4 regions of the Lutispora sp. QWL-02 genome follow, and region 4 is predicted to be linked to each of the others. Evidence: riboswitches for the same ligand, from Rfam matches in the RefSeq annotation. Region 4 holds a riboswitch; each other region holds the start of a gene.
The links. Region 4 has a riboswitch for cyclic di-GMP ahead of AC4HCY_RS04850 (chemotaxis protein CheX). Riboswitches for the same ligand answer to the same signal wherever they lie in the genome.

Region 1 (5,330 bases), 1.9 Mb from region 4:
AATTGGGAGGGCAAGCTTTGAATTATCAAGATTTAAAATAGCAGGAGCATATATGCCTGTACAAATACACTTTCTTCCGCATATAAAACTTGAATTTTTAAATTCCGACGGTCTTATGCCTATTTGACGCTTGAAAGCTCGAGTAAATGTGTCATAACTGTCAAAGCCATATTCAGAAGCTATCTCTGTCAGGCTTTTTTTAGTTGATGCGATTTCGAATGCACAGTTTGCAATCTTTCGAGCCACGATGTAATGGGATAAAGTGATATTGGTTTTTTTCTTGAATATTTCTCTGATGTGACGATAAGAAAAATTCAAGGTTTTCTCAAGTTCCGCAAATTCAAGCTTTTGCTTTATTCGCTCTTCGATGAAAGCAATAATTGCACAGGTTTCGATCATGTAATCCAAAATTTTACCTCCCCCTCTAATCTTTTCTTCCGGAAGTGATTATATTATAATTCAAAAAGAACGTCATTGCTCGACGTTTCTGACGTTCTTTTTAGATGCAAAACTAAATAAATATCCTAAAAACATAACCCTATACAGCGACCTCCACTCCTAAACAGGCAAAACTGATATAATATAACCGCCGGCAATTAAGCTTATAAGGTTTGCTATAAAAGCATAAATCAAGATATAGCTTTTTTTATGCTCCTTAATGAAAATGGGAAGCGCAATCATCTCGGCAGTGAATACAAAAAACTCTCCTATGATCAAGGCGAAGATCAAGTAGCTAGGCATCAGCGAGCCTCCGCTATTCAGCCAGATATTCAACACGCCCTGAGTAACAAGGTTCACAGCAAGAAATACAAGCCAGCTTCTCTTTTTCCTGAACCTGAAGAGCATGAAGATCACGCCTTCAAGCAAAAGCGTGAGCAATAACCGGATTGAGACCAGGAGCACTGAGCGAAGCGGATATTTCCCAGGTGTAAGCTCTTGAGTGGATAAATTCAAGGTGAACACATTATTATAGCGCTGCAAGGGTCCGCTGATCGTAAATTCAAAGCTCTCCCCGTTTGTGGCGGCTTTGAACGTATACTTTCCGTCAGCCTGCATATCTCGCGAATAAAAGGCGTAATATCCTTCCCATGCAACCCGTCGGACTACCGCTTCCGATTGTTTTTCATTGGATACCAATGCAATTGAAAGATCATCCGGCGGATTGATGACGAGTATTACCAATGACGGCGGTTCCGCAGAGTTTGCCATAGCTGGTGCAGACAGGATTGACATCATCAGCATACCTAATACCATAATCAGCAGCAAGCATTTACCAGTCTTGTTCATATTAGAATCCCCCTCTAACTTCACAGCATTTTTTAACACAGATAACTTTATTCAACCTATTCCCCCAGCTTATCCAGTCCCGGCAACATCAATTGCTCATACTCATTTTTATCCTCAAATTTGTGAAGATAGCTGAAGCATTCATTAATGTCACACAATATACCATGGGATCTGCATATTCTTTTCACCATGCTCATCAGCTTGCCGTTGTTAGGGCTGCTTACTTGATATGCATAGCCGTACTTTTCAATATATCTGCCTTTCATCCCGGGAAAATGCTCATCCAACTTCTTATAGAAGTATTCCCGGTTCCCCTCTCTTAGGGTCAATCCTATGCCAAAGCAGATGATGCCATGTACTTTCGCCTCTATACAGTAATCCAAAATCCCCAGGATATTTTCCTCCGTATCATTGATAAACGGTAAAACAGGACTCAACCAGACTACCGTAGGGATTCCGTTATCGCGCATTATCTTCAACGCTTCAAACCGTTCTCTTGTGGTGCTCACATTGGGTTCGATGACCTTATTCAAAGCTTCATCATAAGTAGTAAGGGTCATCTGTACTACACACTTTGACTTTTCATTAATTTTTTTGAACAGTTCCAGGTCTCTTAGAATTCTTGCGGACTTGGTCTGTATAGCCAGTCCGAATCCATAGTGATGAATAAGCTCAATGCATTTTCTGGTGTTGCCCAATTTTTCCTCCAGATGAATATATGGATCGCTCATTGCCCCGGTGCCGATTATGCATTTTTTCCTTTTTCTGCGCAAAGCATCCTCTAAAAGTTCTGCCGCATTTATCTTAACTTCTATATCTTCAAAATCATGATGCATCTGATAACACTTGCTCCTCGAATCACAATAAATGCATCCATGAGTACAGCCGCGGTATATATTCATTCCGTTTTGAGCTGATAGGATACCCTTTACTTCTGTTTCATGCATAATGCTCTCCTCTTTGTTCAATCACTTTTTATCACATAATAAGCTTACATATCCTCATATACCGGTTCTCCTTCAATAAAGGCAGAGACGAGTCCAAGCTTTTCAAAATAAGTACACATCTTTTGACATGCAAATTTTTCAGTGGAATAATGTGTTCCTCCTAGAATATTAATGCGGCTTTTCCGCTCAAGCTCATGAACTTCTGAGTAATCTTCATTGTTGGCTGAAATGCCTGTAATAAGAACATCAGCTAAAGTCTTGCTTGTTGAATATTCGCTGAAGTTATCCAACGGCACATGTAAATTATATATAGATACTCTATTCTCTCTAAGCTTTGCTAATGATTCTTTCTTTGAAATTAGGAGAAAGATACTCTTCTAATTCGCCCATGTATTTCGCCCAGTTATCTCTCATGTTTTCCGAGATAAAATCCCGTTCCAATCGATGGTATAGATCAGCAGACTTCATAAAAACCCCTCCATTACACTTGATTATAAATTATATGTTCTTGCTATTATTATACCAGTTACGATTGTCATAACCTATATGCTTAATACCGATAAAGTAAAAACAGGTGATTTTTCTCACCTGCCTGATAATTTATTAAATTCCTACCTATCGATTATTGAATCCAAGTTGTCAATAAATGCTTTAAATAATTCCCGGTCGAATTGCCCTTTTGAATTCTGCATAATATTTAATGCCTTTTCTATTGAATATGCCTTTCTATAAGGTCTGTCGGAAGTCAATGCGTCAAATACGTCACATATGCTTATAAGCCTTGCTACTTTAGGGATCTGCCCCGCCTCCAAATGCCAGGGATAACCCTTTCCATCCCAGCGCTCATGATGAAAGAATGCTGCAAACTTCATTTCCTTGGGCATATGAGTTCGCTTTAATATGTTATAACCAAACTGAGAATGCTTCATCATGCTGCTAAATTCTTCAGGCTTAAGCTCACTTTTTTTATTCAGTATACTGGAGTCAACTTTTATTTTACCAATATCATGGAACAAGCCGGAATAATAGATCGTATTAATATTAACTTCATCACCCAGCAGCTCAGTAAATTTTTTTGAATATTGAGCTACATTCATCGAATGCTTGTAGGTATTGGAATCAAATTTCAGCAGCTTCAGCAGATCATCAATGTTGCTCTCAAACAGATCAAAATCATTATCATTGGACACAACGAATTCACCTCAAAATTATACTTCATTTTTCTTATATAGTATCTATATAAAATCCTAAAATTATAAAAGCCATGGCGCTATAATGGCCATGGCTTAAAAAAACTCTATCTTGGCGGCCCGACTGTCATAGTGTTTCCACCTTAGACTCGTAGCTTTGCGCCCCTACCTTTCGATAAGTTTGCCATTATCATATAGCATAACAGTAATACTAAAATAATATTTAATTGCATTTGCTGTAAATCCTGCTGTGTTTATAGCTGTGAATTGATATTATTGCGAAAAGGAATTGTTTATTCAAACAACATTACCATTATATTTCCAATTACCTTTTATGTCAATAACTGTTTGTTTTTGTACGCTGTTGTCATATATTGAAATAGGTATGAAAAAGAGCAGCAAGCTTAGCTTTCTGCTCATGTAAGCCACTATAAAGTTTTAGAAAGAGATAACTGTATTTTTATTTACTGAATGGTATAAACTTTAAATATTTTTCATATTTTTTATTAGCATGTTTGCGCATGAATCAGATTTTGGAGGTGTGATTATGTTTAAAAAAATTTCAAAAAAACTCCTGATCATTCTACTTGTATTATGTGTGCTTATTTCCAATACATATGCCAACATACCAGGACAAGACCCAAATGAATGCAGCTCTTGTGAACAGCAAGCTGACAGATATACAGGAAGCTGTGCCGGTGGTCCTGACATACCAGTAGAATCATGTATTTACTATGATTATCCTCATCATCACTTTAGAATGTACGGCGCATCTTGGTTGGAATGCCGTCATTGCGGAAACAGAGAGACAAGTGCAAAAATAACAACATATGGTCCTGTACTATGCCGAATAGAACATAGTGAAGACTACTATCCTCATTTGGGTGCGAATGCCGCCATAGGTAAAAAGTATCCGGTCAGCTACTTCCGTAAATAGTTCTAAAATAGTTATAGCCCCTAAAATTTATTTGATATTTTTAGGGGCTTGCTAATATTTTTCTAATTCTTTTTTCTACATACACCGGTGAGCCTGGTTTAGTTCCGCCAAATTCGCGCAAATGGAAAGGCTCTACCATATAAACGGCGTCTTGTATTAGACCAGTTTCCGACACGCATTCAATTCGGGCCACATTCACCTTATTCATGGAAATTAAAGCCATGGAACTGCCGTAATTGAAGGCCCTAATACCATTGGAAATGCCGCTGGTACCCCCGCCTGAGCGGAAAAAATATCCGAATGAGAATCCTTTTCTGTTCAAATAAATGGAGTAAGTAAAATCATTTAAATGCTTATCATAAAACAGCAATGCACCAAGATCGTCCGTCACAGATTTGGATACCTGCCAGCTATCATCTATTTTTTGAGATTTACGAGCATCGCCCTCAAGCCCGTCTCTGTTTACTCCGACGATGGAGAATCTGAAGCAGGCAGAAATTCCAAGCAGCAATAAAAATACAGCAAAAATAACATAAACTTTTTTCATATCCTCACCTCGAAAAATATAAATCATCCTTATCCGCATAAAACACTAATTTAGAGCAATGCTCTGTAAGGTCTGATCCCTATACAAGAATTTATAATGTTATCGAAGCAACAACCTCCTGAGATTTGACTTCAAAGCCTAAACCCTTGGCCAGACTGATTGAAGCAGTATTTTCAGCATCAACCCAGTATATAGGAAGAATGCTATTATTGACACACCATTTCACTGCTTCGGTCACGACTTCTTTTCCAAATCCTTTATTCCTATAAGCCGAATCAGTCCATACAGCAATATTCCCTCCGCCAAAATCTATATCAGAAATTTTGCATGCGGATACGACTTTCTTACCATCAAGTACAACAAACTTCCTGCCTTCTAAGATTTCACCTTTTTTGCTCTCCCAGGCTTCCGTTTTCTCCGCT
Region 2 (5,330 bases), 1.5 Mb from region 4:
TTATAACTTTTAGGGGTAGAAAGCTGCTGCCTGAAACAATAATTGAAAACTTATGGCAGGGTAATGAATCTAACGACCCTAAAAATGTATTGCGCACGCAAATATTCAGGCTGAGACAAATTTTTAAAAAAATACTCCCGAAAGACATAGATGAATCAAAGTATTTTAATATAAGCTTTAGTAATGGATATTACTGTTTTGAAATAGGAGAACTGGCAATACTTGATGTTGCAGAATTTGAAAAGTATATCAGGCAAGGAGACAGCAAAAAATCCGAGAATATAGATGACGCAGTGAAGCTGTACAAAAAAGCACTGAAGCTGTATAAGGGGGCATATTTATCAGAGAACTCCTATGAGGTATGGCTTGTTCCCATAAGAAATCATTACAGCAGATTATATTTGAAAGCTCTTTTTAAGCTTATAGAAATTCTTAAGGAAAAAGAAGAATATATCGGTATAGTTGAACTATGTGAAGAAGCAATTATTATAGAGCCCTATGAGGAAGCTATACACATATATTTGATAGAGGCTATGCTGAAGGTGGGTCAAATAAATAATGCCATGAGTCATTATGAATATATAACTTCGTTACTTAGTAAAGAAATGGGTATTAAATCTTCTCCAGGTTTAAAAAATATTTATAGAAAAATACAAGACTACTATGATGAAAAAGGCGAAACGGACATTGGAAATATTAAAACAAGACTAGAGGACAGCTCCCTTAATGGAGCTATGTTATGCGATACGGATTATTTTAAGTTTTTATTTAATATTCAAAAAAGAAAAGAATTAAGAGATGGAAAATCAGATTTCATAAGCCTTATTACTTTGAGATGTGATGATAAAAACAGATGTGATATAGAAGAATTAAAAAAGAGGGTTAGGATAATGACAGGAGTGTTGGAGAAATCCTTAAGGAAGGGTGATGTCTTTTCCTTCTGGAATGATACTCAGATTATCATATTGCTTCATGATGCAAAAGAAAATAGCTTAGGGGAAATTGAAACAAGAATAAAGAAGAATTTTTCCGGCATAGTTAAACCTGATAGCTTTAAAATAAGCATTGAGTTTCTGCCACTGACCTCAGAGAAGAATGTAGTATAGAAAGTCCTAGAAATAGGACTTTTTTTATTCCTTTTTTTTGTGTAATTCAGATGTGACCGAAAAGAAATCAAAATATAATTGGGAAAGAATACGAATGTAATCCAACTAAACAAATTTTGAAACAGGCGAATGATATAGTGTAATCAATAGCTTGACCAAAATATTGGAGTCAGGGGTGAGAACATGATGGAGTATCCTTCCAAATATGATTTTTTTCTTAGCTTTAAAGCCCTTATCAATGATGATGGACATTTTGTTGACTATATATTGGTAAGCCTAAGTGATAATTTTCAAAACGCTACAAATATAAAGGCTGAACGAATACTGGGCAGAAAAATATCTGAAATAGTATTGGAATATGAAAACGATGTATTTGGGATAAAGGATATTTACTACAACATGATACCAAAGACTAGAAGAAAGTTTGAAAAGCATATATACGAATTAGACAGATGGTATTCAATCAATATTTTTAGTGATGATAGAGACTATCTAATACTTTTTTATAATGATATTTCAAGAATCAAAAAATCAAAGGAATCGTCTGCCGACCACATAAGAAATAGGGGAGAAATATATGATTTAGAGGAGAAGCGGGAGTATTTTGGCTATAAGGATAAATTGACAGGCCTTTACAACAGAGACTTTTTTGATGAGGAGCTTTCAAGACTGGACAGCTTTAGACAATTGCCCATAAGTGTAATAATTGGTGATCTAAACGGACTTAAGCTTATAAATGATGCTTTTGGTCATGACATGGGCGATAAAGCTTTAAAAAGGGTAGCTGAGATAATGAAGAGGGCTTTCAGAAAAGAAGATATAGTCAGCAGGGTGGGGGGAGATGAATTTGTAGTTTTGCTTCCCAAAACTACAGAAAAAACTGCCTTGTCTATAGTAAATAGAATAAAAGAAGACTGCATAGCAAATCCTCTTGACTTTATCAAAATAAGCATTAGCTTTGGAGCAGCAACTAAAAAAAATGGAGAAGAAGACATATTTGAGATTTATAGAAAAGCCGAGGATAGGATGTATTTCAATAAGCTTACGGAGAGCAAAGAAGCGAAGCTGTCAATGATCAAGTATCTTAAGGATAGGCTAGAGGAGATATCCTTTGAAACAAAGGCACATTATGAAAGGCTCAAAGGCCTGTGCCTCATGTTGGCTGATAAGCTGGGCCTGTCTGATATAGAAAAGGAAGAATTAAAACTCCTATGCGAGTTCCACGACATTGGTAAAATCGGTATTCCATCACAAATATTGCAGAAAAAAGGTGCTTTGAACAGTGATGAATGGGAAAGAGTGAGGCGTCATAGCGAGATAGGCTACCACATCATAGGAGCATCGAGAGAGACATTGGCAATAGATGAATTGATACTTATACACCATGAGAGATGGGATGGAAAAGGTTATCCTGGACTTTTGAAACAGGATGAAATACCTCATACAGTTAGAATATTTGCCATTGCAGATTCATATGATGCTATGGTAAATGACAGACCATACAAAAGCGCAATAAATAATGCTGAGGCTTTAAGAGAAATAGAGAGCAAAGCAGGAACTCAATTTGACCCATATCTGGCAAAAATCTTTGTTCAAATGATGAGAAGAGAAGAAGTAGCCATATAAGGGGAATTTAGTTTTTATGCTTAATTTCGATAGAAATGAAAAGGCAAACCTAGCGAAAGTTAGGGACGCAAAGCTATGAATCTAAAGCTTACTAAGCTATGATTGTCAGGCTGCAATGTTATTTAATATTGCAGCCTGATTTTTTATAGAAATATCAAGAATTGCGAATTCAGCTTATTAAAGAAGGAGGTGAAAAAATGAAAGGAAAGTTAAAAAAATCCATCGCATTTCTGATGGTATTAGTAATGATTTTCAACGTGGGCATTGCAGCATTTGCTGATGAAACTATTCTGAGTAATTTAAATCAAACAAAAGGTGATAGCAGCGGAGAGGGAAAGCAGACCACCGTTATTGATGCAGTTTATGGAGGGCATCCGGGAGGCCCTGCGAATCCTATTCAACAACCTGTAATACAGAAGGTCTACGAAATTAAATATTTGCTTAAAGAAACAGATGAACCAATTCCAGGCTTGGATGTGGTAACAGGTTCCGGCGATGTAGGCTCTACTATAGAGATTACTCATCCGGAAGTAGAAGGATACCAGGTTTTAGCTGATCAACCCATTAGTCTTGTAATAAACGAAGATGAAGAATTGAATAAAGTTGTAGTTTATTATGAGAAGATTGAGGCAGTTATCGAGAAACCTATAACTTTAACTTCTGAAATTGATGGAATTACTATTACAGTATCTGCTGATGCCGGGGTTATACCTAATGATACAATTCTTTCAGCAAGACTCATATCTGATAATGAATCTTTGGATTATGTAGAAGCAATTAGGGAAAATGAAGGAATTAATTTAGGACAGTTTCTAGCATTTGATATTACTTTGTTAAGCGGGAATGGTATCGAAATTCAGCCAAATGGAGAAGTATCAGTTAGTTTTTCCGGCGTTGAGTTCACTAATGATTTAGATGAGATTTTGGTTTATCATTTAGAACCTACCATGATTAGCAGGAATAAAACTCAGGAATTTAGAACGATGTCTGTTCCAAAAGCCTCAACTGATGGGATTAGGGTTAACAACATGCCAGCAAGAGTTCATAATGGAGTAGTTAGATTTAGCACAGACCATTTCTCAATTTATTTGGTTGGTACTACTGCAGCGGCAACCTATCAATTTTATAATGGCAGTGATCTAGTAGACACACAGATTATTCTGAATGGAGAATTTTTAGTAGAACCCAAGACTCCGGAAGCATCAGCAGGTAAAAAATTTATCGGTTGGGTTGTTGAAGGTGAAACGGCTCCTATAAATTTTGCTGAATCTAGGAATGTTACAACAAATAGTATTATAAAAGTAAATGCAGTATTTGAAGATGTATGTTATGTATACTTTGTCTATGATGGTAATGTAATAGCTACAAAAGAAATTGAACCTAATACAAATGTCGATCCTTCAAGCGTTCCTTTGGTTGTAAATAAACCAGGCAAAGCATTTTCACATTGGTCAACAACTATTGATGGGACAGAGTTTGATTTCAGCACAATAATTACACAAGATACTACATTATATGCTGTGTTAGCAGATCGTTGGAAGGTTACATTTGATACTCAAGGCGGAAGTGCTTTATTACCTAAATATATCATAGGTGGATCTTCTATAGGAACAATTGAAGCTACAACAAAATCCGGATATACATTTAAGTACTGGTCGCTGACATCTAATGGATCAGCTTATAATCTTAACTTACCAGTCACATCGGACATTAAGCTCTATGCTGTATGGCAGGCTAATACTAATACTCCATATACGGTAGTATATTGGCAGGAAAATGCCAATGATGACGGGTACACTTACAAAGAAACTGCTGCTAAAACAGGGCAAACCGGTGCAAACGCGGGTTATGACTCCAGAAGCTATACAGGGTTTCATCTTAATTCAACAAAGACGAATGCAGTGAACGTCACTATATTGGGTGATGGATCTGCTATTAAGAATGTGTACTATGATCGTGATAGATATACACTCCAATTTAAGAGAAAGAGTAATAATAACGTACTGCTAACATTTAATAGCATTAAACAAGGTGCGAATACTTCATATTGGTGGAATCAGGCAGTTAATGCGTATCCTGCATATATATGGTACACTACTAAAAATGGTAGCACATTCTATACATCGGCACCTGTTATGCCAAATGCCAATCTTACAGTCTATGGAGCAACAGCGGGGAATACTCAGTATGCCATCTTCTATTTGGAAGATGTCTCAGGATATCCTCAGGTACGTGCCCCTTATTACTTTACTCAATCATCAATGTACCTAACAATAGAAGACTATATTGCTATTCCCGGGTTTACTGTAAAATCAACGCCGAATGACGGCTCGCAGTATTCCACATACAATAGTGCTACGGGTAAATATGAGTTTAAAATTAAATACACAAGAAATAAATATAATATTACTTTTCAGAAGAATGATTCAACAGGGAATGCCACGGCTGCGAACATTCCATATGAAGCAGATATTTCCGACAAAGCATTAGGTGAGTACACGGTTGATGTTACAACCCGCAGCAGTGACGGTTATATTTTTAAAGGATGGTATAATAACGAGGCCACGGCGGGCGATGCTTTTGTATTTGCAGGCGCCA
Region 3 (5,330 bases), 1.5 Mb from region 4:
AACAGTATACTATGTAGTAGACGAAGATCAAAAGTTTAATTACACAGTAAACTACTATATAGACGGAACAACAAATACAGTACCTGGGATAGCAATAAATCCATATGTAGGGACGGCTCCAATAGGCACTGCAGCATTGCCAACTCATCCGACAAGCGACCAAGGCTATATAGTAAAGTCAGGACAGCCAACAACGATAGAAGTAACAGCAGATGGGTTAGCCGAAGTTAACGTATACTATGTAGTAGACGAAGATCAGCAGTTTGGCTACACAGTAAACTACTATATAGACGGAACAACAAATGCAGTACCTGGGGTAACGACACCGGTAACCGGAACAGGATATGTAGGTCAAGTAATAAGCATAGCTCATCCTTCAGTAACCACTGGATACAAGGTGAAGGATGGTCAGCCTGGAAACTTGACAGTAAGTGCAAATGCTGCCAACAATGTTGAAACAGTATACTATGTAGTAGACGAAGATCAGCAGTTTGGCTACACAGTAAACTACTATATAGACGGAACAACAAATGCAGTACCTGGGGTAACGACACCGGTAACCGGAACAGGATATGTAGGTCAAGTAATAAGCATAGCTCATCCTTCAGTAACCACTGGATACAAGGTGAAGGATGGTCAGCCTGGAAGCTTGACAGTAAGTGCAAATGCTGCCAACAATGTTGAAACAGTATACTATGTAGTAGATGAAGATCAGCAGTTTGGCTACACAGTAAACTACTATATAGATGGAACGACAAATGCAGTACCTGGGGTAACGACACCGGTAACCGGAACAGGATATGTAGGTCAAGTAATAAGCATAGCTCATCCTTCAGTAACCACTGGATACAAGGTGAAGGATGGTCAGCCTGGAAACTTGACAGTAAGTGCAAATGCTGCCAACAATGTTGAAACAGTATACTATGTAGTAGACGAAGATCAGCAGTTTGGCTACACAGTAAACTACTATATAGACGGAACAACAAATGCAGTACCTGGGGTAACGACACCGGTAACCGGAACAGGATATGTAGGTCAAGTAATAAGCATAGCTCATCCTTCAGTAACCACCGGATACAAGGTGAAGGATGGTCAGCCTGGAAGCCTGACAGTAAGTGCAAATGCTGCCAGCAATGTTGAAACAGTATACTATGTAGTAGATGAAGAGCAGTGGCATAACGTGAATTATAATCCTAATGAAGGTGCTGGAACAATGTTAGATCCTAACAATCCATACCTTACAGGAACAGAAGTAACAGTTTTAACGAATGGATTTACCAATCCTGTTGGATATCACTTTAAATATTGGATGGCACAAGGGTATGAATATGAACCATACAGGGCAAGCCAGGTGCCAGAAGCACCTGAATTCCAAAGTGGAGCATATTATCCTGGAGATAAATTCAAAATGCCACAATATGATATAACCCTTATAGCACAATGGGCACTAAATGAATACACCATAACTTATCAAGCAGGACCTAATGGAAGTTTAGCTGGTGGAACAAGAATAGACAAGATATTACATGGAGAAATCTATAAAGAAGCACCAACACCTGTTGCAAATTCCGGATATTATTTCAGTGGCTGGACTCCAGCATTACCTGGAACTGATGATAAGGTAATGGGAGATAAGACCTTTACTGCTAACTTTACAAAAAAATCAGACCCACCAGAAAAGCCTGAAAGGCCAGATAAGCCAGATAAGCCGGATAAACCAGATAAGCCAGATCAGATAGTAGTGATTCCTGATGAGCCGATTCCTGCAGGCTTGCCGCAGTTGAATAAGGGAGATCACTTCCAATACATTCAAGGTTATCCTGACGGCACAGTAAAGCCTGAAGGCTATATCACCAGAGATGAAGTTGCTGCAGTATTTTATAGGCTTCTGACCGTTGAATACAGAAACAGTATAAAGACTGATGCTCATAAATTCTCTGATGTAGCGAAAAACAGATGGTCAAATATACACATTGCTACTTTGGCTAAAGGTGGAATAGTTACAGGCTATACTGATGGAACCTTTAGACCGGGTAACTATATCACAAGAGCGGAAATGGCTGTAATTGCTTCGAAGTTTGATAAGTTAAGTCCTTTTGAAAGCGATAAATTCTCAGATATTGCCGGACATTGGGCAAATAGATATATCAACTCCGCAGCAGAAAAAGGATGGATAAAAGGCTATTCTGATGGAACTTTCAAGCCGGATCAATATATCACCAGAGCTGAATTCGTAACCTTAGTCAACAATGTATTAGACAGAAGAGTTGCCATAGGTGAGATATTGCCAGAAGCCAAACAGTTCCTGGATTTGCCTGAATCCAAGTGGTATTATGAAGCAATGCAAGAAGCAATCAATAGCCACAATTACTATAGACTGGATAACGGCTATGAGGATTGGACAGATATTTATTATCCAGAATTGGAAATGTAGTAAAATGAGTAAAAGCGAAGGGGACAAGTGATTTGCATTGTCCCCTTCGCCTCATAAATGCAATAAATCAGAACGCAAATAAAGTGATATAATTGTGCAGAAAATTCACAAAACTTGTCCAAATGATTATTTACAATTAAAATAGTTATGGTATAATAAAGATAAATAATTGTATAATTTAAACATCAGCTGATAAGCGATAATAGCAAACCTCGGGAAACTGGGGGACGCAAAGCTACAGGGCCTGTAAAATGGCAGCCAGCTACCGAAAGATTAGTTTTTTTATTTCCGCTATAGCTGATAACTCTCAAACGATAATAGCAAACCTTGGGAAACTGGGGGACGCAAAGCTACAGGGCCTATAAAATGGCAGCCAGCTACCGAAAGGGGTCGTTTTCAGTGAAAAATATTAGATTTATTGCAATGTTGATTATAGGTGTTATGCTATGGAATCCCATAGCTGTAGATGCTTCTTCGAATATTGCTATCGATACAAAAAAAGCAAATGAAGGCGTAGTTAGAATCTCTTATACGGGAATCAACAAAAAAACCAAGGTTATGGTAGAAAAGGGTTCTGCAAAATATTACTATGATCTGCAAAAAGAAGAAGATTTTTTTCCTCTTCAGCTTGGACAAGGCAGCTATACCGTATCCGTGCTGGAGAATACTTCAGGCATCCAATATAAGGTTATGGCCAAGAAAAGCTTCAAAGCTGATATAACTGAAGAGAATTTAGTATATCTCAAATCCACTCAGCCTATATTGTGGAGTGAAGACATGGCCGCCATAAAGCTTGCTGGGGCTCTGACACAGGATGAATCAAATGACGAAAAAATTGTACAAGCTTTATATGAATATATGATAAATAATATCAGCTATGATTATAATAAGATGGACAAGCTTAGCACAAATTATACTCCTGACATAGATACAATATTGAAAGACGGCAAAGGAATATGCTATGATTATTCGGTTTTGTTCGGAGCTATGCTGAGAAGCAGAGGCATACCGGCTAAGTTGATAAAGGGTTACAAAAACGATATCAGCGTATATCACGCGTGGAACGAGGTTTACATGAACGGAAGCTGGAAGATCATAGACACAACCTATGATGCAATGAAGAATAAGACTGGGACAAGCTATAGCATGTTCAAAGCCCAAAGTGATTATAATAAGTCAAAAGAATATTAAATCTCTGCATATATGACGCAAAAACCGCTTTAATAAAAAGGCGGTTTTTGTGGTATAATGGGACAGAAATAATTTAATCAGATTGGAAGGACGAAACAGTATGTTAAACGAGTTCTCAAGGACTGAGCTGCTGCTTGGCAAGGAAGCGATGGAGAGATTACAAAAGGCATCAGTTGCCGTATTCGGCATAGGCGGGGTAGGTTCTTTTTGCGTGGAAGCCCTCGCCAGAAGCGGTATCGGAAGTTTTATCCTTATTGATGATGACAAGGTATGCCTTACAAATATAAATCGCCAGCTGATTGCTACAAGAAAGACTGTGGGCAAGCATAAGGTTGAGGTGATGAAGGATCGCATCCAGGAAATAAACCCAAGAGCCAAGGTTGAAATACATCAGGCCTTTTATACAGAGGATAATGCGGATAAATTTGATTTCTCCGGCTGCTCTTATATTGTTGATGCGATAGATACGGTTTCGGCAAAGCTGACGCTTATTCAGCGTGCAAAGGCGGCAGGCGTGCCCGTTATCAGCTGCATGGGTGCAGGGAATAAGCTGGACCCTACGCGCTTTGAGGTGGCAGATATATATGAGACCTCTGTTTGTCCTCTTGCTAAAGTGATGCGGCATGAGCTTAGAAAGAGGAATATCCAATCCCTCAAGGTTGTATATTCCAGGGAAGTCCCCATAACACCCATGGATGATGAGGCCAACAGCTGTAAGCATAATTGTATTTGTCCTCCGGATACGAAGCGAAAATGTACCGTAAGACGTCAGGTGCCCGGAAGCATTTCATTCGTTCCGTCGGTGGCGGGGCTCATTTTGGCCGGAGAAGTGATCAAAGATTTAGCATGCAAAAGCATTCTATTGTAATCCATAAACAGCTAATATATAATAGATTAATGATGAAAAATGCGAATAAAGAGGAGGCGGAAACCACTGAAAGACACGGAATTTTTCACGGGAAAACACTGAGGGCTCGATAATATTAAACTTATGTGTGAATCCGTAGCGTGTCATTCTGAACGCTAGTGAAGAATCTTAAGTATTCCACCAGGGTCAAAGATCCTTCGCTGATGCTCAGGATGACAGGCTTAGCTATAACTTTTCTTACCCATTTCGTGTCCTTTCGTGTCTTTCAGTGGTTTGCGTTCCCCTATGTTGCGTTATTTATAGATTGTGAGGAATTGAAATGAAGAAAACAAGCATTGGCGGCCAGGCCGTAATAGAGGGGGTCATGATGAAAGGACCCGAAGATATTGCCATAGCCGTCAGAAAGCCGGATGGTGAAATTGCTCTCAAAAAAGAAAAGCTTAAAGCAAATAGAAAAAAAATATCCAAGATGCCTATCATTCGGGGGATGTTTGCATTTATTGATTCTATGGTAATCGGTGTTCAGGCCCTTACTTTTTCGGCGGAATTTTTCGAGGATGAAGAGCCGAAGGAAGAAAAGAAGGCCTCGAAGCTGGATGAGTTTATGGAAAAGAATATGATAGCAATAGCCGTATTATTGTCCATAGCTTTTTCTACAGGCTTGTTTATACTGCTTCCCACACTTGCTGTGAGCTTGTTGGGCAAGGTATCAAAAACCCCGCTGCTTATGAATCTGGTGGAGGGAGTTGTAAGAATAGCTATTTTCATAGGCTATATCGCTCTTATATCACAGATGAAGGATATAAAAAGAGTTTTTGAATATCACGGCGCTGAGCA
Region 4 (5,330 bases):
AATCCTTTCAGACTTGCTTTGGAAGCTTTTACAGACAATGCCGAAAGAAATGAAGCTGAACGAAAGATGGTAAAGGGAAATCCGGATTTTGCCAAAAAAGCTACAGTAGCTGAAGAATTCGATAATTTACTGGTAACTAAATTTTACAAAATGTTGTCTTACGGATTATTGGTCAGAGCCAATGAATCTGAGCTGGAAAATATGGCTGCTTCAAATGAAGACGACAAGGAAAAGAAAGAAGCCTTGACGAGAGCTTTTAAGCTTGCAGAAGACAGGTTAAAGGCACTGAGTGTGGAATTGGAAGAGAAAATACATTATGAAGTGGTGCCCATTAAGAAGCTGGTAGCCATTCAATTAGAATGCGGACTGCTTATGGCAGATTACTTGAAAAACAATTAAGGGGGGCTGATCATGATTCTGATAAAGAAGGGTATTTTGCATGATGGGAATGGCCGTATATTGGACGGTGCAGATATTCTCATAGAAAATACCCGGATAAAAGATATTGGATATGATCTGAAAGTCTCTGGCCTTACAGAAGTGGTAGATGCAAAGGATAAGGTCATATTGCCCGGCCTCATTGATTCTCTTAATATCTGGGGATGCATGGGGCCCGGATGGGATGATAATGATTTGAACGAGCACTCCAACCCGGTCACTCCGGCTATGGATGTGGTTTATTCCTTTGATCAGGACAGCATGATGTTCCAAAGAGTTTTTGAATACGGTGTAACAAGTGCAGGTATAACTCCATCAACGAAAAATGTTATAGGAGGCAATGCGGCGGTATTTAAGACTTATGGCGATCATCCATATAAAATGCTGGTGAAGGAAAAGGCAGCAATGATATCCTCTATAACAGCAGAAACAAAAAAATTATATGGCTCAAAAAACCTCACCCCTATGACCAAGATGGGAGCTTTCTCTCTTCTGACGGAAGCCCTGAGGAAAGCTTTAGAATACAAAGGGAAAAAAGAGAAGGACTATAATGGGGATTATGAAGCCTTATTGAAGGTCTTGGACAAAGAAATGCCTCTTTTCATAAACTGCAGCACAAAGGCCGATATGGATGCAGCAGAAATGGCTTTGAAGGATTTCGATATAGATGTAGTATTTATAGGCGCCTTCGGCATTCATAAGGATGTCACCAAGATACTCGGCAGGAGGGCAGGCATAGTTCTTGGAGATTTGACCTGTGCCATGTCGTATAAAAACTCTATAGTAGACTTTTTTGCAATAAAAAGATTGGTAGAAGAAGATATGGATATTGCCATCAGTTCTTGCGGAGATAATGCAGCGTCAGGCAAAGAATCTCTGTTATGGAATGCCATATTATATTACAAGAATGGCCTGGACAGTGAAGACGTACTCAAAATGATTACCTCAATACCTTCTAAAATATTGGGTGTTGATAATAGGATCGGTTCTGTTGAAATAGGCAAAGATGCTGATTTATCTATATGGTCTGCTAATCCTATTGAGACATATGCCGCGAGGGCTGAAGCAGTCTATATAAATGGTGAGAATATCCTAAATTCCAGGAGGGTTGCTTCATGCTGGTGATTAAAAATGCTAAAATATATACTTGTTCCGGAAAAGTTATTGAAAAAGGAGATATCCTTATTTCTTATGGAAAGATAAAAGAGGTTGGTGTAAATTTAAAATGCAGCTGCAATAATGTGATTGATGCGGAAGGCATGGTTGTAATACCGGGAATTATTGATGCCCACAGCCATATAGGTGGTTTTGGCACCGATATGAGCGATCAGGATTTGAATGAGATGACAAAAAATGCTACTCCGGAGGTCCAATCAATATATTCTATCGATACCGGTTCAAAAATGTTTGAGAGAGTCAGGAGAGCCGGAATAACAACCTCTGCAATTGCTCCGGGAAGCGGCAATGTGGTGGGCGGCTTAGTATGTGCAGTAAAATCCTATGGCAACAGTATTGAGGATATGTGCATAAAAAACCCTGTAGCTTTAAAAATGGCCTTAGGCGGTAATCCAAAGGGAGTCTATGGTAAGCGCAACCAAGTGCCTATGACCAGAATGGGAATCGCGCAAGTTATGAGAGAGACCCTTATTAAGGGAAAGGAATACATGGATAAAAGGGCAGGAGCTAAGGATGATGGATCATCCATGGTGCCTTATGATACAGGGTTGGAAAATGTCTGCAGAGTGCTTAGAAGGGAAATACCCATCAAGGTCCATTGCGAGCAGTTTGATATGCTTACAACTATTAGGATAGCAAAGGAATTTAATGTGGAGTTTACCCTTGATCATGCTTGGGGAGCCGGTGATTTTATTGATGATATAGTCGACTCGGGCTGCAGAGGAGTTATTTATGGACCTATTGGTGTACCTTTACTGCCGGGGGAGTGCGGCAAAATCGACATAGGAGTCCTGGTGGAATTGGACAAAAAAGGAGTAAACTGTGCGATAATGACTGACGGTCCCATATTAAACCCGGAGGTAATCATTATACAAGCCGGTGAAGTAATTCGTTTTGGCGGAGATATAGAGAGAGTGCTCAATATGCTGACAATCAATCCTGCCAAGATATTGGGCATTGAAGACAGAGTAGGTTCTATTGAGGAAGGTAAGGATGCAGACATAGTTATTTTTAAGGGGATGCCTGCGGTAGATACGAATGCAACTGTTGCCTATACAATTATTAATGGTGAAGTAGTATATAAAAAATAAAGATGAATATAGTTCAAGCTATGTAGAAGGAGAGAAATGGAAGTATTCTTAAAGATACACATCTAAATCGATTCATGCCTTCTATATAGTCTCACAGTTGCTACCATCTGAGGTGAAGCATTTGACATTGAAGGGTGTGAAAACTATAATTGAGTTAAGATTAGGGGGCAATTATGTAAACTGTATTTTATGATGCCTGTTTACAGATTACCTTAATTTTGAGCAGTGACACTATATTAAACATTTAGATACAGAGTTTCTTAACCTCCTATATCTTTCTATGGATTAGGAGGTCTTTATTTTCTTTATATTATGAGGTTTGGAGCTTGCACGTTATAAAATAATTTTAAAGGAGCGGATTATCAAATGAAACCGGATCAATGCGAAGAATATGAGTGCAGCAGCTATAATTATGGGGACAAGGTAAGATTGAAGACGGATTGGTATCAGAAGCATGGATTTCCTTATAAGAAAGGAAGCTGTTTCAAGGTTTATTATCAGTATTTCGATTGGATCGTAACAAACAGAGCCGATTTTCACATAGCTGATATAGAACTGGTAGAAACCAAAGCTAAGACAGCATAGAACCACATTTGCATACATGCCTGACATCCATATAACGCTCAGGTTCCTCCTCATGGCACAGTTTCTTCATCTCAAAATACCTATATACTTTTTTAAAAGACCTGTCCATAACCTCTGGTGGATTATGTCATTTCTTCAATAAAGCTCTCCTGTAAAGGTAAACGACTCAAGGATTGACAACCTAACTTCACGATATAGCCTGTTATGCAGCATGCCGAAAAGAAGATAAATATTGACATATCAATTTTCAGATGGTAATATAAAAATAATTTGTATAATCAATAATGGGCAAACCTGTCGAAAGTCAGGGACGCAAAGCTACGAGTCTAATGTGGGACACTACGATAGTCGGGCTGCAATAGGAGTACTGTCTTATTCAAACCGTGGTAAATTTGTACTATGGTTTTTTTGATTTGTAAGCGGGATTGGTGTATATCCCGTTTAAAGCAGCAAAAATTACATATAAAAGGAGAGCCAGTAAATGAACGTTGAATATATAAATCCATTCATCACAGCAAGTCGAAGCGTGATAAGGCAAACCACTGGATTTGAGCCTGCCATTGGAGAGCTATATGTTAAAGCCACACCATATACCGGCGACAAAGTTATGATTATAATAGGCCTGGCAGGTAAAATTCGCGGAAATGTAGTAGTATCTTTTGATTATGAAACAGCTTATAAGATCGTTTCTGCAATGATGGGCGGAATGCCTATACAGACCCTCGATGAAATGTCCAAAAGCGCCATTGCAGAGCTGTGCAATATGATATTAGGGAATACGGCAACAATTTTTTCGAAAAAAAATATTCATGTGGATATAACGCCTCCCACAGTCTTAACCGGAGATAACATGCAATTAAGTGCAGCTAAATCAACGGTTGTGTGCATACCCTTAATATTAGACGATAACGCTAAAATAGAACTGGATATATCATATGTAGAAAACTGATAGGTAAAACAGTCAATTTGATGTAATATCCACCCGTCCTACAGCATATCTAAAATTCAGGAGAACTTTTGTTGCTTCTTAATTTCTGGAAGGCTGGGTGGTTTCGTGAATAATAAAAGAATCTTGACTTTCATTCTTATTTTATCATTTACTTTTACCTCTGTTATTTTGCCATGCTGCGAAGGGCTTACAGAGCCCAATGCATCAGCTCAGCAAGACGAGACAACAGGAGACGCGGTGCAGAAAAATAGGCTGCCCTTCGAGGGGTTGATAAGTGATCCGGATTGGCAGGAGGACGGGCAGGACTCAGAGATAGAAGAGCAAAGGATGGCAGAGGCGGAAAAGCGCTTCTATGATGATATTGATGCCATGGTAAAGAAACAAGTGAATAGCTTTGCGAAAAACGGCGGAAAAGGTACCATAGGCATATATATAAAGGAATTAAAAACAGGCTATGAATATGATTACAACGGCAGCAAGCTATCCGACAAGTTTGAAGGCGAGGGCTTTTTCCAGACGGCGTCAACCTGCAAGCTGGCAGCGGCGGCAGTGGTATATTATTTAAATAATTTGGGAGAGTTGGATATCGATAAAGAGTATACGGATGAAATTACAGGAAGCAAGTATAACATGAAGCAGCTCACCTATAAGATGATAACTCATTCCGTTAACGGATATTTTAATACATTGCTGAGGCATTTCGGCAACGTTAAGCTCAATGAAGTTTTTTTAGAGCTGGGGCTGAAGAATACCTATGTATATAGTGAGATAGGCCCTGCTCCGGCTATGTCATATAATGAAAACATCAAAAGGTACGGCGCCAGCAAAGGACCCAGGACCACGCCAAGGGATCTGGGGCATATCTTGGATCTGCTTTATGAGGGCAAGACCTTCGGGGAGGCTAACAGCAAATATTTTGATGAATCCCTGAGAAACAATATTTACAGCAACAGGCTGCCCCAGGGCATCGGATATAAATCTCCGGTAGCCCATAAGACGGGAACCAATGACAGCGGCGTATATAATGATGCAGGCATAATATATTTGAAGGATAATCCATATATTATGGTTGTTATGAGCTTAGGCAGCCA

Region 1: it holds a riboswitch for cyclic di-GMP, as region 4 does, so the genes downstream of both, AC4HCY_RS17500 (HD-GYP domain-containing protein) here and AC4HCY_RS04850 (chemotaxis protein CheX) in region 4, are expected to answer to the same signal.
Region 2: it holds a riboswitch for cyclic di-GMP, as region 4 does, so the genes downstream of both, AC4HCY_RS19600 (S-layer homology domain-containing protein) here and AC4HCY_RS04850 (chemotaxis protein CheX) in region 4, are expected to answer to the same signal.
Region 3: it holds a riboswitch for cyclic di-GMP, as region 4 does, so the genes downstream of both, AC4HCY_RS19595 (transglutaminase-like domain-containing protein) here and AC4HCY_RS04850 (chemotaxis protein CheX) in region 4, are expected to answer to the same signal.

What each region holds. Positions count from the first base shown of each region.
Region 1 covers NZ_CM177762.1:3,677,381-3,682,710, forward strand. Annotated here, with positions in the region: gene AC4HCY_RS17480 (helix-turn-helix domain-containing protein) at 1-399, opposite strand, end outside; gene AC4HCY_RS17485 (hypothetical protein) at 559-1,287, opposite strand; gene AC4HCY_RS17490 (SPL family radical SAM protein) at 1,344-2,234, opposite strand; gene AC4HCY_RS17495 (hypothetical protein) at 2,562-2,702, opposite strand; gene AC4HCY_RS17500 (HD-GYP domain-containing protein) at 2,846-3,424, opposite strand; cyclic di-GMP riboswitch class I at 3,536-3,620, opposite strand; gene AC4HCY_RS17505 (hypothetical protein) at 3,972-4,361, shown strand; gene AC4HCY_RS17510 (hypothetical protein) at 4,402-4,908, opposite strand; gene AC4HCY_RS17515 (GNAT family N-acetyltransferase) at 5,000-5,330, opposite strand, start outside.
Region 2 covers NZ_CM177762.1:4,111,510-4,116,839, reverse strand. Annotated here, with positions in the region: gene AC4HCY_RS19610 (BTAD domain-containing putative transcriptional regulator) at 1-1,106, shown strand, start outside; gene AC4HCY_RS19605 (HD-GYP domain-containing protein) at 1,290-2,732, shown strand; cyclic di-GMP riboswitch class I at 2,765-2,850, shown strand; gene AC4HCY_RS19600 (S-layer homology domain-containing protein) at 2,930-5,330, shown strand, end outside.
Region 3 covers NZ_CM177762.1:4,104,562-4,109,891, reverse strand. Annotated here, with positions in the region: gene AC4HCY_RS19600 (S-layer homology domain-containing protein) at 1-2,434, shown strand, start outside; cyclic di-GMP riboswitch class I at 2,629-2,704, shown strand; cyclic di-GMP riboswitch class I at 2,744-2,819, shown strand; gene AC4HCY_RS19595 (transglutaminase-like domain-containing protein) at 2,834-3,625, shown strand; gene AC4HCY_RS19590 (tRNA threonylcarbamoyladenosine dehydratase) at 3,726-4,493, shown strand; gene AC4HCY_RS19585 (DUF1385 domain-containing protein) at 4,813-5,330, shown strand, end outside.
Region 4 covers NZ_CM177762.1:1,102,019-1,107,348, forward strand. Annotated here, with positions in the region: gene AC4HCY_RS04830 (M14 family zinc carboxypeptidase) at 1-399, shown strand, start outside; gene AC4HCY_RS04835 (amidohydrolase family protein) at 412-1,563, shown strand; gene AC4HCY_RS04840 (amidohydrolase family protein) at 1,554-2,705, shown strand; gene AC4HCY_RS04845 (hypothetical protein) at 3,072-3,290, shown strand; cyclic di-GMP riboswitch class I at 3,568-3,651, shown strand; gene AC4HCY_RS04850 (chemotaxis protein CheX) at 3,772-4,239, shown strand; gene AC4HCY_RS04855 (serine hydrolase) at 4,345-5,330, shown strand, end outside.